Regions from separate parts of the Halomonas sp. R57-5 genome, predicted to be linked through region 1. Evidence: predicted binding sites of a transcription regulator. Region 1 holds the regulator's gene; the other holds the start of a gene.
What was found. Region 1 encodes FliA, which starts transcription of late flagellar genes. Its sites were predicted from a motif close to CTAAAGTTNNNNNNNNNNCNGCCGATA; they were not measured.
Positions count from the first base shown of each region.

Region 2: HALO_RS04335 (flagellin N-terminal helical domain-containing protein) is a predicted target of FliA. The motif match lies at 3,962-3,988, and genes of this name have one in related genera.

Region 1 covers NZ_LN813019.1:4,851,398-4,856,655, forward strand. Annotated here, with positions in the region: gene HALO_RS22130 (sensor domain-containing diguanylate cyclase) at 1-489, opposite strand, end outside; gene HALO_RS22135 (OmpA/MotB family protein) at 513-1,187, opposite strand; gene HALO_RS22140 (motility protein A) at 1,193-2,014, opposite strand; gene HALO_RS22145 (RNA polymerase sigma factor FliA) at 2,055-2,756, opposite strand; gene HALO_RS22150 (flagellar protein FlhE) at 2,783-3,211, opposite strand; gene HALO_RS22155 (hypothetical protein) at 3,237-3,803, opposite strand; gene flhF (flagellar biosynthesis protein FlhF) at 3,800-5,258, opposite strand, start outside.
Region 2 covers NZ_LN813019.1:955,986-960,829, forward strand. Annotated here, with positions in the region: gene HALO_RS04320 (UDP-glucose dehydrogenase family protein) at 1-770, shown strand, start outside; gene fliD (flagellar filament capping protein FliD) at 1,017-2,366, shown strand; gene fliD (flagellar filament capping protein FliD) at 2,547-3,899, shown strand; gene HALO_RS04335 (flagellin N-terminal helical domain-containing protein) at 4,059-4,844, shown strand, end outside.

The DNA of each region.
Region 1 (5,258 bases):
CGCTTCGGCAACCATCAAACCATGCCAATCGCTATCAAAATGGCACACCGTCACGCGATCATGGCCGGTAAGCTGTTGAATCGCGTTAACCAAGGAGTCGAGCAGCTCTTCCTGATGGGTGGCTTCCGCTAAGCGCATCAGCCGCTCATTGACGGTGCAGAGCAAGCGGCGCTTACCCTGGGGATTTAGTGGTTCAATCTCGACGATAACCTGCTCGCCTACCCGGTAAGCATGGAGCTGAAAACGCACGTTGCTATGCTTGGAACGAATAAACACTAGCGGGCCGGAAAGCCGCTGCTGCCCGTGCATTTCGCGACGCACCCGCTGGCTTAGCCGTTTCCCCAACACACAGCCAAGGGTGAGCTGCCCATTTTCAGGGCGCTCAACACCGGTTAAGCGGGTTAAGTTAGTGCTACTGGCTTGGATGCGTCGACAATCAGCATCTAATACCAGCAGGGCACCAAACGACTGCAATCGCGGGTGGTACATGGACACAAACGTGGCCTCGCAATCTATTCACCCTCGACCTGCTGTCTTAGCAGCAGCTCTACGCGCCGGTTGGCAGCTCGCCCATCCGCGGTTGCGTTCGGTTCCATGGGTTGGGTATCGGCATATCCGACGGCCCGCATACGTGAAATATTGAACCCTTGGCGCTCTAAGTGCCTCACCACGGCGATTGCCCGCGCTGATGAAAGCTCCCAGTTCGAGGGGAAGCGAGCCGTTGAAATCGGCACGCTGTCGGTATGCCCCTCCACCGATATCTGGCCATCAAAATTCGTCAGCACACCGATAAGGCTTTCAACCACGCCTCGCCCTTGGGGGGTTAGTACCGCTTGGCCGCTGGGGAATAGCAGGCTGGTATCAATCCGCAGCGTCACCCCTTCGCGGCCTTGCGAAACGCTGACTCCAGGAATATCAAGCCCGTCAAACTGCGGCTGCACCCCAGCGTGGCGGGGCTGAATCCCGGTGGCTAGAGACGCCAGCGGCAATGATGATACCGCGCTGGCCGAACGCATGAAAGCAGTATCAGCCGCTTCACCGCCGCCCGGCGGCGTCAGTGAAAGCAGCAGTACAAAGAGCGTGATCAGCAGCGTCAATACATCCAGATAGCTGGTTAACCAGCCCTCTTCACCATCGCCTGGCGACGGCGTCATTTCCAGCGCGTGGCGTGTATCGCGGTCTAGCATCGGGCCTACCCCTTGGCCGCCGAACTCACCGACGAGTCAGGCCTGGGTTTGACGCTGTTATCACGAATTTCATCGTGGTAGTTAGCCACAAAGGAGTTGAGTGTCTCTTCGATAAACGACGGCAGGCGACGCTTGGTAATCAGCGAAATACCTTCCAGCACCATGTTCATGGTAATCAGTCGCTCTTCGGTGCGGCGCTCTAACTTCACCGCAATCGGTTTAAACACTAAGTTGGCGAGTAAAATGCCATAGAAGGTAGTCAGCAGGGCCACCGCCATGCGCGGCCCAATCACCTGCAAGTCGCCTGCATCCATGACTTCCAGCATATTGACCAGCCCTACCAGGGTACCGATCATGCCAAACGCAGGCGCATAGGTGGCCATGGTGCGAAATATTTGTGCCTCGGCATGCTCACGCGCTTTAAGGCGGGCGATGCGCCAGCGCAACATGTCAAAAATTTCGTCCTCTTTGGTGTTGGCGATCACCAGTTGGATCCCGGTGCGCAGAAACGGATTGCGGGTATGCTCCAACTCGCGCTCGACCGCGCGCACATCGCCTTTAAACCACAGCCGTGACATATCGACCAATTCGCGGATATCGTCACGCATATAGGTATTTTCGCGCCGAAATACCAAGCCCACCAGCCGTACGACACGCAGCACCTCTTTCAGCGGATAGCTGATAAAGGTCGCCGCCAGGGTACCGGTCACCACGATGGCCAGACCCGGAAAATTGATAAAGCTTTCAGGGGACTCTGCGGTTAAAAACAGCACGCTCACCAACAGCAGTATGCTGGCAAATATGCCTATCAGCGTCGAAGGATTCATCCACGGCTCCTTGCCGGTCACAAGTGAGTAAAAAGAGGTGTTATGCCGAGTCGTGTAAGCGAGCGCGTAAACGACTTACGGCCTGGCTGTGTAGTTGAGAAACGCGTGACTCCGTTACGCCCAACACAGCCCCTACTTCCTTGAGGTTGAGTTCTTCTTGGTAGTACAGCGCCATAAGCAACTTTTCACGCTCTGGCAGCGCTTCAATCGCATCAATCAGCGTTTGCCGCTGCTGTCCATCCAGCAACTGCTCGAACGGTGAATTGCCCAGTTCATGACTGATAGGCTCGCCGCCATCGGCGACTAGCTCTTCAAACGGCAATAGCTGGCCGCTGTTGGTGTCGTTAAGGAGCTGCTGATAGTCGCTCAGCGGCATCTCTAGGTGGTGAGCAATTTCGTGCTCTTCCGGCGCTCGCCCGAGCTGCTGCTCTAATTGGCGAACGGCGCGGTCAACCGCCCGCGCTGAGCGGCGTACGCTGCGCGGCAGCCAGTCGCGGGTGCGCAACTCGTCCATCATCGCACCGCGAATACGTTGACTGGCAAAGGTCGCGAAGGTGGCTCCCTGGGTAGCGTCGAAGCGCCCCAGCGCTTCCAGCAGCCCCACCATCCCGGCTTGAATAAGGTCGTCGAGCTCAATACTCGCTGGCAATCGAACCTGTAGCGTCAAGGCCTGACGTCGCACTAATGGCATGTATTGAGTCAACAGCTCATTTTGTTTAATTCTGCCCTGTGCTGTGTACATATTCTCGCCTCGCGGCTATCCAGCCTTCACTGATAATTCACAATCATTTGCAATCCCTGCACCCGAACAGGCCGCTGACCTGGACGTAAGGCGAAGCGAAAATGCAACGGCGCATCGGCGTCTCGTCCCGCTAGCGCGGTAGTAGAACCCCGCATACCCGTTAACGCAACGCACTGCTCAGGATGGCACAGCCAAGCGTTTAAGTGCGCACTGGGGGGGTAGMGAAACTGCCACTGTATACGCCCAAGCTGGCCTGACTGCAGGCTGGCGACGTCGGGTGGGGTGGCCGCCTGACTACTGCTTGCCCGATCACTCATCGCCKCCATCAGTCCCGGTATCTGAGTGCTCCAGCTACCGGGCGCTGCCTGGGCGCTCCCCGTTAAACCTGCCCATAGACACCCTGTCAGCAGCGCCGCGATCAACGGCAGCCGCCCTGTTAACGGCCAGCTTAGCATGCTTGGTCTCCTTGGCAGAGTGCGCTCATCGTGCAAGTACCAGTAACTCCATATTTAAGTAGTAATCAGCAGCCTCACGCAAGTTATCGAGTAGCCCCTGGCGCGGCAAGTGCGGCTCATGGAGTGCCAGCAAACGACGCGGCCCACCACCCTCATGCAACTGGCGCAACGTACGGAACATGGTCGCAAACGCATCGGCATCGCTACTAATCCACAGCGCCCAGCGGCTGTATTGGTCGCTCAGTTGCGCAAGCTCAGACGTTTCCGCCATGACGATGCGAATATCCCAGTCATCAGGCTCACCGGCCCAGTTTCGACCTAGCGTTGACCACTGCCCCAGACGTGCTTTGACCTTACTCACCTGAACTACGCCGCGACCGGGCAGCCCAACTACTATAAGCGGAATTTTGGGCCTGGGCGGCGCCACCGTCCTGGGCTCTTCCAGCGCCGCTCGCGTCGGCGTTGATAGGGGTGAAACGTGTTCGGCCACAGGTTCTGCCGCCGCAACATCAACCGCCCCCTCAGCCTGCTGCTGTTGGCGCTGCAGGTTTGCCCACTTGCGCAGTCCCGAGGCTTGATCTTGTTCGCTCACGCCACACCCTCTCGACTCACACTGCCCATTTGACGAATCGCATCCCGCGCCATAAAGGCGTAGACCAGCGCATCAAGCATACCGGTATCGCGGCGGCGACGGCTGGCGCCTAGTAGGTTGAGCAGATCGCCGCGCAGCGTCTGCGCCTCCTCATCATCGGCAACATCGAGATGCCCAGCGACCGACGCCACACCGCTGGCCATTAACAGCCGTACTTCGGCATTGAGATCACCGCTATCGGCCTCTTTTAACTGCTGCCACGCGCGCCGCGTCAAGGCGGCCAAGCCTTCACTTTGCAGCTGTGTTAACAGTAGCGAGAGCACCTCAGCCCCCAGCCGTGCAGGGGTTAGCCAGTAGCGGCGCGCTACCACTTTGGCACTTTCCGGGTCGCGCACTTCCCCGTACCAGGCGAGCAGCGCAGTGCCACTGGCGTCCTCAACCTCGGCGTAGACCGTCCAAAGTTGCACCGATTGGCCACGAAAACGCACGCCTACATGATGCGTTAGCACACTGTCATCAAACAACTGACGGAGGGTCTGGCGCTCATGGTGAAAGAGTACCCTATGACTGGGGGCTACTTGGCTGACCCAGGTCAAATGCTCGGCTTCCAGCCAGACGAGCGCCTCCGGTTCGGGAAAGCGCGGCAGTAGGTGTACCGCGACGCCGGTTGACTCTGACAGCGCGGCTAAGCGCGGCTGCCATCCCGCGACGTGGCGATGCTGCAGCCAGGGTAGCGCCAGCCAGGCGCCATCTGTGTCCAGCCCTATGTCCGGCATTGCCCAGTCGCAGCCGCGCTCATTGCGCCGCGCCGACCACGCCATCCCTAAGGTGGTTTCCGCCGCGGGATAGCCGGCGAGCAGTGCGTCCAAACGCTGTTCCTGCACACGGCTCGGCAGCGAGGCTAGGTTCCAGGTCTCTTCTAGTTCTGCAAAACCGGTGACGCGTTGGCGCAGCCTCGCCAGTAGTGATGACAAGCGACGCCCTTGGCCCAGTACATCCCGGGACCAGCGCGGCATTGCCATCGGGGCTTCAGCACTGTGGGCCCGTTCACGCTGCGGCGTTGCCGTGCTTAGCGCCTGATCGACTAAAGCGTCGGGAGTGGCAATGGCCATATCTTCGGGCACCTGCTGGCCATTGGAACCAAACAGCACACGCATCCCGTGACGCATAATAATATCTAGCACTGGCGCCAGCCGCCCCGCTTCATCCTGCTTGGTAATAATACAGTCATCGAGCTCTGCGCCCGCCGCTCGCGCGGCTTGGCGATAGCGCAGCACGACTTCTTCGAGGGTTTCTGGCTGGCTGGCAGCATTCAGCAGCAATACCAAGCGCACTCGCGAGCGTCCGCCCTGGAGGTGGGCGATCTGTTCAATCACCCGCTGGTCACGCTGACTCATGCCCACGGTGTCGATAATCACCCACTGCTTGCCCTGCAAGCGGCCCAGCAAATCGTCG
Region 2 (4,844 bases), 1.1 Mb from region 1:
AGTGCTACGCCCCCTACAATCGCAACCACGAAAAACTGATGTTTATGAGCGTACGGGCCGCCGAACTGACCAAATACGCCGCCAATGCCATGCTCGCCACCAAAATCAGCTTTATGAACGAAATCTCTAATCTCGCCGAACGGCTTGAAGTGGATGTGGAAGACGTGCGGCGAGGAATCGGCAGTGACCCGCGCATTGGCTACCACTTTATTTACCCAGGCTGTGGCTACGGCGGCTCCTGCTTTCCCAAAGACGTTCAGGCACTAGAGCGCGCCGCGCGCCAGTTAGGTTATACCCCGGAACTGCTCAGTGCTGTTGAAGCGGTTAATTTACGCCAAAAGCAAACGCTGTTCACAAAACTGCAAGATAACTTAGGCAATCTAAGTGGCAAGACCATTGCCGTGTGGGGGCTAGCCTTTAAGCCCAACACCGACGATATGCGTGAAGCCCCAAGCCGCACATTGATGGAAGCGCTTTGGCAAGCGGGTGCTAAGGTGCAAGCCTTTGATCCCGAAGCCATGGCGGAATGCCGCCGTATCTATGGCGAACGGGATGACTTAATGCTCGCCGGTGATCGCATTCAGGCAGTCAAAGGCGCCGATGCGTTGGTTATCTGCACCGAGTGGAAAGAGTTTCGCAGCGTCGATTTCGCTTGGTTAGCCGACCAACTGGCGGAAAAAGTCGTTATCGATGGGCGTAATTTGTACACGCCAATGGCTGTTGAAGAGGCAGGTTTGCGTTACATAGGGGTGGGGAGAAAGAGCAACTAGAAAGACCCACTAAAAGATGAACTTATTATCGTCATTTTTCTGAGTAATGGGTGTATCTATTACGTTTAGTTACTTGAAGTAACGTCTTAATACGAAAAGATGAAGAAGAAAATTTAAGTTATTCTTCACCTAGCCGAGGTTTTAAGGTAATTGTATTAAAGAAAAGTGCTACGCATCGCTTAATGAAGGAACGCTAATTGAAAGCAGCAAGCGTAGCTAAATGTATTCAAAAAAGGCATTGGTCTTATGGCTGCTATTACATCACTAGGCATCGGTTCTGGCTTGGATCTGAATGGCTTGCTGGAGCAATTAAAAACGGCAGAACAAGCAAAGCTTGAGCCTATTGCGGCACAGCTCCAATCTGAAGATACGAAAATATCTGCCTATGGTAAGTTGCAAAGCGCGCTTGAGCAGTTTCAAAGCTCAGCCGAAGCACTCAATGATGGGGCGTCATTCGAGAGCTTAACAACCAATGTAGAAGGCAGTGCCGTTGGCGCTGTTAGCAGCAATGAGGCCCAGCCAGGTCAGTACGAAGTGCAGGTCGGCCAGTTAGCTACAGCCAGTAGCCTAGTAACAGAGCGTTTGGAAACAGCAGATGAAAGCATAGTGACTGGGGAGCAGTCATTAACCTTTACTCTTGCTGACGGAGCTATGGATCCCATTACCATTGCCGATGGCAGTTCCCTCGAAGATATGCGTGATGCTATCAATCAACAGAGTGATGGCCGCTTAAGCGCCTCTATTATCAACGACGGTGAAGGGTATCGTCTTGCAGTAAATTCAACGGAAACGGGTGCGGACGCGAGTATTGAAAGCACAAACTTTTCAGACATTCTTGCGGGCGATGTACAAACGACTGATGCCCAGGTAGTTCAAGCGGGGCAGGATGCAGAGTTTAACGTCAATGGAATCGATATTGTTAGCCCTACCAATCAAGTGGAAGGCGCTATTCAAGGCATTACCTTAAACCTTGCTGAGGCTGGTGCGACGAGCACTGTAAGCGTTGAGCAGGATGATGAGGCTATCCGCGAGCAGATCACGGCCTTTGTTGATGACTTCAACACGCTCAAGGACACCATTACCAGTTTGACAGCGTTTGACGAAGAGACTGGTCAGTCGGCGGGGTTGAACGCCGATGCCGCGACCCGCGCGGTTGAACGAGAGCTTCGTCAAACAATTAGCAGTGTTGTCGGCGGCGATGGCTTTAGCGTGTTGTCGGATATAGGTATTTCACTTCAAGTGGATGGCAAGCTGGAGATTGACGAAGATAAGTTAGATAGCATTGTTGCTAATCAGCCGGATCAGCTAGCCAATTTTTTTGCAGGCGATAGCGAAGAGGGTGGCATGGCAGGGCAAATAGCCTCATCGCTGGAAAGCTTGGTGGGAACAGGTGGCCGCCTTGAAAGTGCCGTTGATTCGTCTGAAAGGCGCTTTGCTTCGTTAGAAGACCGCTATGCGACAACGGAAAGCCGTATCGAGCAAACCGTTGAGCGTTATCGCACACAGTTTCAAGCGATGGACAGCATGGTAGCGCAAATGAACTCAACCAGTGCTTATCTGACCCAGCAGTTTGCAGTGCTTGATCAGCAAGGTTAAGTTAGGCTGATAAGCTAGCTAAATTAATAGTTTACAAGATGCCCGGCACAGTGTGTTGGGCATTTTTCTTTGCAATGCTTTAAAAACAGCTTAAAAAAGGCATTAACTCTAAAGTTTGCTCCTCCGCAGCCGATAGATTACCTAGACACCTTTCTCTACTTCTTATAAGGAATGAACCCCATGGCATCGATCACAGCACTCGGTGTAGGTTCTGGATTAGATCTTTCAGGTTTGGTGGATCAGCTAAAAGCGGCCGAACAGCAAAAGCTTGTGCCTATTCTAGAGCAGAAAAGTGCTCAGCAAACCAAAATTTCAGCTTATGGGCGCCTTGAATCAGCGATGGATCGCGTGCAAACCTCTATTGCTGCGTTGAACGATGCCGCTACATTTAAGCAGCAAAAAAGCACCGTGACGGGCGATGGCGTATTGGCGACCGCAGGCGAAACCGCTAATGCCGGGCGCTATGAAGTAACCGTTACCCAACTGGCTCGCGCAGGCAGCGCTGCTTCCAACAGCGTAGCGCTAGACCAAGAGGTAACAGCAGCCGATGCGACGCTAACGCTTAACTTTGGTGCTGGCGGAACACAAACAAGCTACGACGTTGCTATTTCAGCGGGCAGTACGCTGGCGGATGTTCGTGACCAGATCAATGCGGATAAAGAGGCTGGCGTAACCGCTTCTATCGTTAATGATGGCACTGGGTACCGCTTAGCGCTGAGCTCAAAAGAGACGGGCCAAGATGCTTCACTGGAGGGCTTCTCAGGCTTAGCGTCGCTGACCATGGATGCAGCCACCCAGCGTTCAGGTCAGGACGCTGAGCTGAATGTTAATGGCATTACTATCACCAGTAAAACCAACCGCGTTGAAGAGGCCATCCAAGGCGTAACGCTTGATCTCACAGAGGCCTCTGGAGACCCCGTTACGCTGGTGATTGAGCGTGATGATGCGTCGCTAAGAGAAGCCATTGACGAGTTCGTTAAAAACTATAACGAAATGAAATCCACCGTTGGCCGAATGACCGCATACAACGGCGAAGGCGAAACGTCTGGCGAGCTAGTGGGTGACCGCACCGTGCGCACCATTGAAGACCGCCTACGCCGGGATATTACTGACAACCTCGGCACCGGCGATATTTCACGCCTTTCACAACTGGGCATAGCCATTGATGAGAAGGGGCGATTAAAGGTCGACGAGGATAAGTTGGACGATGCAGTAGCCAACAACCCAGAGGGGCTATCTGCCTTCTTTGCGGGCGAAACCGAAGAAGGCGGCTTTGCTGGGCGCTTAAACGCCACGCTTGAAGGCATTACGGCAGAAAACGGCATCATTCAAAGCTCAGTGACTAGTGCTGAGCAGCGGGTTGACAGCCTGGACGAGCGTAAGCTTCGTATGGAGGCTAGTATCGAGCGCAGCACAGAGCGTTACCGTAAGCAGTTTGGGCAATTGGATGGTTTGATCGCCCAAATGAACTCTATGAGCAGCTACCTCTCCCAGCAGTTCAGTATGCTGGGCAACATGCAGAACAACAATTAAGAAAGTAGTTCAGAGTGCAGTTGAAATAGTTACAGTAAGTTACATAAAGAAGCGTAATTTTTCTAAAGAATTTGGCGGGCCTGCCGTTAATTAACATAACGGCGACGCAAGCGCCGCTAAGCAGGCCAATAGGCCAGTTAATCTTCGAGGAGCACTCACATGTCTGTAATCAACACRAACATTACMGCCCTGATRGGCCAGAARAACCTGTCRAACTCTCAGTCTATGCTMGCCAAAGCGCAAGAGCGTRTGTCRTCTGGCCTGCGCATRAACAGCGCRTCTGACGARGCTGCTGGRCAAGCCATCGCCAACAAYATGACWGCCCAYATCAAAGGRATGGATCAGGCTAGCCGTAATGCTAGCGACGGTATRTCRCTGGTACAGACCATGGAAGGCGGCCTTGACCAAATCAACGACAACCTGCAGCGTATTCGTGAGCTAGCGGTACAGGGTGCCAACGACACCAACGCCAAAGAAGACCGTGCTGCAATTACTACCGAGATCAACGAACGTTTAGCAGAGATTGAACGTGTATCGGGCAGCAACAACTTTAACGGCACTAATCTGCTAAACGTTGCAAGTGGCGCTGGCGCGACTCTTAATATTCAGGTTGGTTCCAACACTGAAGCTGAAGATGTTATTAGTGTTAATAGGCTTGATGCCACGGTTAGCGGACTTGGTTTAGAAGACACTGTATCTGGTGCTACAGCAGTGACCGCTGGCGAATTTACAGTTGCAGATGCTTCAGGTGCAGGTGCCACTCACGAAGAGTTCAAGACTTTAGTTGATGCGGTTGATAGAGCAACTGAGTCGCTGGATACCAGTCGTGCAACCTTGGGTGCTACTCTGAACCGTTTCGACTCGGTGATCGATAACCTGGCGACGACGTCTACCAACCTTTCTGAAGCTCGTTCACGTATCGAAGATGCCGACTACGCAGTAGAA